DNA from 2 places in the Mesorhizobium sp. IMUNJ 23033 genome. Region 1 is predicted to be linked to the other one. Evidence: predicted binding sites of a transcription regulator. Region 1 holds the regulator's gene; the other holds the start of a gene.
The links. The regulator LexA, encoded in region 1, represses DNA repair genes until DNA is damaged. The targets are predictions, from matches to a motif close to TGTTCNNNNTGTGTTCNG.
Positions count from the first base shown of each region.

Region 1 (4,156 bases):
TTTCGTCGATCAGCTCCTCGATCGTCGGCGCGTCGACGCCAGCGAGGCGGAGAACGGTGTTCTTTCGGGTCGAGGCCACGCCTTCAGCCATGTAGAGGTCGGTCGGAAAGCTGTCGCCTTCGGCGACGATGACGGGCCGATCCGGCCGCATGGCCATTGCGGCGTGCAGAACCTTGTAGATGTTGATCGAGGTGGTGTCGCAGACCACCGTTTGGCCGGACGCTGCGCCGATCAGGCGCCCCAGCTGGTCGCCGAGTTCGAGCGGCATGTCGAACCAGCCGGCCGTGTTCCATGCGCGGATGAGGTCCTGCGCCCATTCTTCGGTCGCCGCCTTGCGCAGCGCGTCGAAAGCGGCATGCGAGGCAGCGCCCAGCGAATTGCCGTCGAGATAGATCACCCCTTTGGGCAGGATGAAGCGGTCGCGCAGCGAGCGCAGTGGATCCGCGGCGTCCATCGCCTCGACGGCCGCAAGATCAGGAACTGCGGTCATGATATGTCTGCTCCCCTCCGCAGGACACCGGCACGCAATGACGACACACAGGCCGATCGGTACTTTCTCTCATCACTCGCCATCGCACTGCAAGAACCTGCCTTGATGACTTGTCGGCCCAACGACAACCCTCGACCTTTGCTCAAAGTTGGCATTTTGAGTTCGTTTCGTTCACGGTGCATCGAGCGGGCTGGATGGTCGAACACGGCCCGACCCGGGAATGTCTGCGCCAAATGATTGCCGGTACTGGAGCCTTCCAAGTCGGGCTGAGGCCATAAATGAAAACAAAATCAATGCGATGAAGCCGGACTCTGAGGGAGTTTGACATTCTCTGTCGACCACAACATCGTTTCGGGCACCTTAAGCCATTCATTAAACTTTAAACGGTTGCGGAACACAAATGGAACAGATAGTGTTTGTTCTGGTTTTGTTTTTCTGATTCCGTTGGGGGCCGCGATGCTGACACGCAAACAACATGAACTGCTGATGTTCATCCATGAGCGGCTGAAGGAAAGTGGTATTCCACCATCCTTCGACGAGATGAAGGAGGCGCTCGACCTTGCCTCGAAGTCGGGCATCCACCGGCTGATCACGGCGCTGGAGGAGCGCGGTTTCATTCGTCGGCTACCCAACCGGGCGCGCGCTCTCGAAGTGCTGCGCCTACCCGATTCGATCGCTCCCGGCCTCAATGCGGCGAAAAAGTTCTCGCCGAGCGTCATTCAGGGCAGTCTTGGGCAGGGCGGTCTCGGGCGGCAGATCAAGCCGATGGCATCGTCGCGCACGCCCCAGGCGGGCAACGACGACGATGCGGTCGCGGCAGTGTCCATCCCGGTGATGGGCCGGATCGCGGCCGGTGTGCCGATCGACGCCATCCAGCATCAGACGCACTCGATCTCGGTGCCGCCGGACATGATCATGGGCGGCGAGCACTACGCGCTGGAGGTCAAGGGCGATTCGATGATCGAGGCCGGGATTTTCGACGGCGATACGGTCATCATCCGCAATGCCGATACGGCGAGCCCGGGCGAGATCGTCGTGGCACTGGTCGACGAGGAGGAAGCGACGCTGAAGCGCTTCCGCCGCAAGGGCGCTTCGATCGCGCTGGAAGCCGCAAACCCGGCCTATGAAACCCGCATCTTCGGGCCCGACCGGGTCAAGGTGCAGGGCAAGTTGGTTGGCTTGATCCGGCGCTACTGAGGCGGCGGTGATTGTTTTGGCGGCGGTTTGCTGGCCTGCCTTTCGGGTCTCTTGTAAGACGGCAGGCCCCTCGCCTCGCGCGAAAATCTGCGCTGCTCGTGCCAGGGCCGGTACGGCTGCTCGATCGCGAAGTCTATCTCCGCTGGCGCGATTGCCGATTGCTGGTCGAAGAAGACGGCGGCGCTGCCCAAGCGGGCAAGCTGCCGTTTCTTGACGACAAGGACAAGCGGATTGCGGCAAGGGTCGTAGGCGGTGGCGTCGTTGACGATGATCAGGGTCGCGAAAGCACACGCTCTCCACGCGTCCTTGCGGTCTTCTGCATACGCGATGATGGCGCCGGACGGATGCCGTGCGAGGCACAGACCGGCGCTGCAGTAGAAGGGCGAGCCCGGCGGCAGGTCGGCCGGATCCATGTCGAACCGCGCGTCTCCCTTCTCGAAGGTCTCCGGTACGACAATGGTTTCGGCTTTCAGTGCCCGTTTCCAGTTGTCGGTGGTGAACTCGTTCGATCGCACCCGGTTGATGGCGAGTTCCCCGCCGCCGATCGGCATGACCACCAGATGCGCATCCTCCGAGATCAGGACATCCGGCGTGCGGGTGTCGGAAACCGTCAGCAGGCCGGCGAGCGCGAATGGAACGGCTGCCAGCCTGAGCCATGTCGTCGCCATGGTGGCGATGACCAGCGCGATGGTCACCAGCAGCACCGACTGAATGGAGATCAACCCGACGGCATCGACCGGCGAGCGCTCGGAAATCCATTCCGAGATCGCGATCATCGCCGTCAGCCCTTTGCCCATCAGATAGAGGGAGGGCCAATCGAGCCCGAAAGGCATCAGCAGCGCGCTGATTACGGCCAACAGCATGACGACCGAGACAATCGGCATGACGGCCAGGTTGGCAAACAGGCTGAGCGGCGACACGCGCTGAAAATGCCAGATGGCGAAGAGCGCTGTCGCACCGCCAGCGATGATGGAGGTCATGGCGAGACCGCCCATGCCGAGCAGGAATTTTCGCGTGACGAAGGCGAGCGGCGATCGCCTTGGCGGCGGCGATGTCGCCCTGCCGGCGCGGTAGTCCGACCAGCCGGCATAGGCGCCGACAAGGGCCGCGGTTGCCGCAAACGACATCTGGAAGCTCGGGCCGACCACTTCGTGCGGCGACACCAGGATGACGGCGATGGCCGAGATCGCCAGGTTACGCATGGTCAGCGCCGCGCGGTCGAACAGCACGGCGACCAGCATCACCGCCAGCATGATGAAGCTGCGTTCGGCGGCGACGACGATGCCGGAAAAGACGAGGTAGGCGGCGATGGAAAAGAGCGCTGCGGCGGCCGCATATTTCTTCACCGGCCGGCGCGAAGCGAAATCGGGAAACAGGGCGAAGGCGCCGCGCAGCAGCCCCATGATGGTGCCGGCGACAAGCGCCATGTGCAGGCCGGAAATCGAGATGATGTGGTAGATGCCGGTGCGCCGCATCGCTTCGTTGATCTCATCCGGGATGCCGGCGCGTACGCCGACCATCAGTGCCGCGGCAATCTCACCTTTGGGGCCGCCAATCTGACCGCGAATGTGGTCTGCGATGTTCTCCCGGGCGTTCTCGATCGCGGACGCCAGGCGCGTCGTGGATGGCGCGTCTTCGCCGGCGCCAGTTTTGGAGGCAACAGTCTTCGGATTGCCGAGGAAAAAGCCGCTAGCTCCGATGCCAGAAAAATAGCTGTCGAAGGAAAAGTCGTAGCTGTCCGGCCGCACCGGTCCGGTCGGCGGAAGCAGCCGGGCATAGCCGGTGATCAGGGAACCGGCCGTCATATCCGGAGGAACTTTCCGCGCCGAAAGCCTGACCCGCTCCGGCGCGTAGCGCAGCTTTGGGTGGGCGGTCGAAATCACGTCGATGGTCAGCCTGACGCGGCCGTTTTCCATTTCCTCCAGACTGGCGAGCCGCCCGGTCAGCCGCGTCTGGATCTCGGAGCCGAGCATTTGCGTTCCGGCACGCCAGGTTTCGACCTTGGCGGCGAGCAGGCCGAGTGCGCAGAGCAGCGCCGCCATGAAGCACAAATGCGTCTTCTGCCATGACCGCGAGACCACCGCGCAGGCCGCCATCAAGGTGACCACGGCGACGGGCCTGTAGAAATCGGGTTCCGTCGCCAGCGAGAAATAAAGGATCACCCCGCATGCCAGAAACACCGGCACCAGCAGGAAGCCTATGCCGCGGTCAAGCTCCGTGCCGGCTGCCGCAGCGATGCTTCGGCGGATTGCGGGACCAGAAAGGCGGCGGAGTGATGCGTGGATCCGCCTGACCGGTGCTTTCGTGGGGATAGGCGCCGGTACGCGATTGCCGGGCTGCAAAAGCTCAATGCCGGATTGCGGCGCTGGCGACAGAACCAGCGCCGGCTCGGCGTACGGAACATCGGCAAACAGGGCCCGCTCGCTGACGCTGCTCGTCGCGCCCTCGCCCTCCTCCGCACCCCGGCCT
Region 1 is NZ_JBJACT010000005.1:145,518-149,673, forward strand. Features, by position in the region: gene kynU (kynureninase) at 1-490, opposite strand, end outside; gene lexA (transcriptional repressor LexA) at 947-1,687, shown strand; gene ACFX5Q_RS07900 (ComEC/Rec2 family competence protein) at 1,681-4,156, opposite strand, start outside.

Region 2 (4,156 bases), 110 kb from region 1:
GATCGAAGCAGAGATTTTTCGCGCCCTTGCCGACCCGACGCGGCGCGCCGTCTATGAGCGGCTTGCCGCCAGCGAGATGACGGTGTCGGAACTGCGCACCGGCATGACCGTATCGCAGCCGGCGGTCTCGCAGCATCTGGCGGTGTTGCGCGGCGCCGGCCTGGTCACCGAGCGGCGGGCCGGCCGCAACGCATACTACCGCGCCGACCCGCAAGGACTCGACCCGCTGCTCGGCTGGATCGAGCGCTACCGTGCGTTCTGGCCGGAGCGCATCGAAAAGCTGAAGGCTGTTTTGAAGGACATGGACCCATGACAAAGCATGCGAAAAGTGCTGCGAACTCGCTCGAATTCGAATGCGAGCTGCCGGAACCGCCGGAGAAAGTGTGGCGCGCGCTGACCGAGCCCAAGCTGCTGGCGGCCTGGATGATGCCCAACGACATCAAGCCCGAGATCGGCCGCCGCTTTGCCTTTGCCAGGCCGGACGCGCCGATCGATTGCGAAGTCCTCGATGCCGAGCCCGGCAGGCTGCTGCGCTATTCCTGGCGCGAACGGCCGGAGCCGGACGATGCCAGCCAAGCGCTCGACAGCATCGTCACGTTTACCCTCGACCGTACGATTTCGGGCGGCACGCATCTGCGTATTGTCCATGACGGGTTCGCCCGGGCAGCAACGCCTGTGCTCGCCATGGCAGGCGCCGGCTGCCGGCTGTCGCTCGATGCACCCCAATCCAAACTGCCTGTCGCTGCGAATGCGCCGTACATGCAGCTGCGCGCGGCCTGAACAGGGAAATCGGAGAAAAAAGATGAGCGGCCTTGCCAATCTGGTGCCGATGGTGATCGAGCAATCGAGCCGCGGCGAACGCGCTTTCGACATTTTTTCGCGGCTGCTGCGAGAGCGCATCGTCTTCATCAACGGAGAGATCAATGACGGCGTATCGGCGCTGGTCTGCGCCCAGCTTCTGTCGCTGGAATCGGACAATCCCGACAAGGAAATCTCGCTCTACATCAACTCGCCGGGCGGCGTGGTGACCAGCGGCTTCGCCATCTACGACACGATGCAATACATCTCCTGCCCGGTGTCGACCGTGTGCATGGGCTTTGCCGCCTCGATGGCTTCGTTCCTGCTGATGGCCGGCACGCCGGGGCGGCGCATTGCCCTGCCCAACACCAGCATCGTGCTGCATCAGCCGCTGGGCGGCTTCCAGGGCCAGGCTTCCGACATCCAGCGCCACGCCGAGGGCATATTGCGCACCAAGCGGCGGATGACCGAGCTTTATGCGCATCATTGCGGGCGTACTTACGAGGAGGTCGAGCGCACGCTCGACCGCGATTATTTCATGACCGCCGAAGAGGCGAAGGCGTGGGGTCTCGTCGACCATGTTTTCGACACCCGCAAGAAGGCTGCTTGAGGAGCAGCGGGCGCGCGGCAATTTGATCGCGTCGGTCTGGCCTCGCCAGCGGCGCGACACTATAGTTCGGGGATGACCGACATCCGCCTTTCCAGACTTGTTTGCACCGTCACCGCCGCCTTCGCCGGCGCCAGCATGCTGGCCGGAGCCGCCTTTGCCGACGACAGCTCGACCCAGAAAGGCGCCCTTCCCGGCGTGACCGGCGACTATCGCATCGCCAAGCCGGCCCCGGAACCCGAACCCGACGACGCGCTGCCTGCCAGCGGCAACGGCCAGTTCAAGATCGGCGACACCGACGTCAGGATTTCCGGCAGCATCACGGTCGATGTTGGCGCCGGCGCGTTCACGCCATCCAACCGGTAGCTCTCGCTCACGGCAGCATCAGTCGGCTTTGCACACCCTCAAACGAACAGCCCCGCCGTTGCTTCCGCAAACGGACGGGGCTTTTTATGGATCTATAATCCAATCTGTCGGTAGTGTTATACCGACTTTGATTTCGGATGCTTCGCGGCATTCAGCCGACGATCCGACCAGTGGTCTCTAATTGTCAGGGGATCGGCAGGGCACGGTTTGTCGGGCCGACGCTCACGCCGACCCAGGCACTTATGCCTGCCGGGGCTCCAGCCATATCTGGAGCCTCAAGGGACTGTCCGGTGGCGTCATGCTCCACTCCTCTGTCCGTTGCGACATGTCGTCCGAAGCGCAAATCGCAAAAGCCTGCGGCGTCTCGCAAGCCGCCTAGGGCGGCGAGGCCATCGAAAGACGGCCGGCTCCGTTGACCAGTGGACACTGCGCCCCCGAGTCGGCAGCGTCAACCTTTGAATAGGCGGTTACGGAAAATGTGATCGCCGGGAGGTTACGTGCGGGTAAGGGCGACATGCCGGAACTGCTCAACGGAGTGCCCACCGTCCCGGTTCTTCACAGCACTTTGTCAGGAGCGTGTTCGGCCTTTGTTCTTTCCGCTTGCCCCCTCGCGCGAAAGACGGTTAAAGGCTTCTGTCGAGATTTGTGGTGTCTCTCGACGTGGCGGCGAAAATACCTACATAGGGGATGGCCGGGAAAACCCGCCGATCCCACGAATTCCAGACCTGAGGCGGCGACCGGCGATGGCCGACCATAAATACCTTTCCATTCGCGGGGCGCGCGAACACAATCTGAAAAATGTCGATCTCGACCTGCCGCGTGACAGCCTGATCGTCATGACCGGCCTGTCGGGGTCCGGCAAGTCGTCGCTTGCCTTCGACACCATCTATGCCGAAGGCCAGCGCCGCTATGTCGAGAGCCTGTCGGCCTATGCGCGGCAATTCCTCGAAATGATGCAGAAGCCCGACGTCGACCAGATCGACGGCCTGTCGCCTGCCATCTCAATCGAACAGAAGACCACGTCGAAGAACCCGCGCTCGACGGTCGGCACCGTCACCGAGATCTATGACTACATGCGGCTTCTGTTCGCGCGCGTCGGCATTCCCTATTCGCCGGCCACCGGCCTGCCGATCGAAAGCCAGACGGTGTCGCAGATGGTCGACCGCGTGCTGGCCGTCGAGGAAGGCACACGCCTGTTCCTGCTGGCGCCGATCGTGCGCGGCCGCAAAGGCGAGTATCGCAAGGAACTGCTGGAGTTGCAAAAGAAGGGCTTTCAGCGCGTCAAGGTCGATGGCGTCTTCTACGAGATCGCCGACGTGCCGGCGCTGGATAAGAAATACAAGCATGACATCGACGTTGTCGTCGACCGCATCGTGGTGCGCGGCGATCTGGCGACGCGACTTGCCGATTCCATCGAGACGGCGCTGAAGCTCGCCGAAGGGCTGGCGGTGGCCGAGTTCGCCGACCGGCCGCTCGACGCCAGCCAGACCGGCGAGGATTCCGTCAACAAGTCGAAGAACGAGACGCATGAGCGCATCCTGTTCTCGGAGAAGTTCGCCTGCCCGGTGTCCGGTTTCACCATTCCGGAGATCGAGCCCAGGCTGTTCTCCTTCAACAACCCGTTCGGCGCCTGTCCGACCTGCGACGGTCTCGGCAGCCAGCGTGCCATCGACGGCAATCTGGTCGTGCCGGACGAGAACGTCTCGCTGCGCGACGGCGCCGTCAGCCCATGGGCCAAGTCGACCTCGCCCTATTACGCGCAGACTCTGGAAGCTTTGGGCAAGGCCTATGGCTTCAAGCTTGGCGACAAGTTCAAGGATCTGACCACTGAGGCCCAGGAGGCGATCCTGCGCGGCACGGGCGAGCGCGAGATCACCTTCCAGTATGATGACGGCCTGCGCTCCTACAAGACGACCAAGACTTTCGAAGGCGTCATCCCCAATCTCGAGCGGCGCTGGAAGGAGACCGAATCCGCCTGGATGCGCGAGGAAATCGAGCGCTTCATGTCGGCGACGCCCTGCCCCGTCTGCAGAGGCTACCGGCTGAAGCCGGAAGCGCTGGCGGTGAAGATCGCGGGAAAGCATATCGGCGAGGTGACCGAGCAATCGATCCGCAAGGCAGACCAGTGGTTCACCGAGCTGCCGGCGCAGCTCAACGACAAGCAGAACGAGATCGCGGTGCGGGTGCTGAAGGAAATCCGCGAGCGGCTGCGCTTCCTCAACGATGTCGGGCTCGACTATCTGACGCTGTCGCGCAATTCAGGCACACTGTCGGGCGGCGAGAGCCAGCGCATCCGGCTGGCCTCGCAGATCGGCTCCGGCCTCACCGGCGTGCTCTATGTGCTGGACGAGCCTTCGATCGGCCTGCACCAGCGCGACAATGCGC
Region 2 is NZ_JBJACT010000005.1:255,111-259,266, forward strand. Features, by position in the region: gene ACFX5Q_RS08475 (ArsR/SmtB family transcription factor) at 1-313, shown strand, start outside; gene ACFX5Q_RS08480 (SRPBCC domain-containing protein) at 310-780, shown strand; gene ACFX5Q_RS08485 (ATP-dependent Clp protease proteolytic subunit) at 803-1,408, shown strand; gene ACFX5Q_RS08490 (hypothetical protein) at 1,481-1,771, shown strand; gene uvrA (excinuclease ABC subunit UvrA) at 2,515-4,156, shown strand, end outside.
Region 2: a site for LexA is predicted at 2,349-2,366, ahead of uvrA (excinuclease ABC subunit UvrA). Genes of this name have one in related genera too.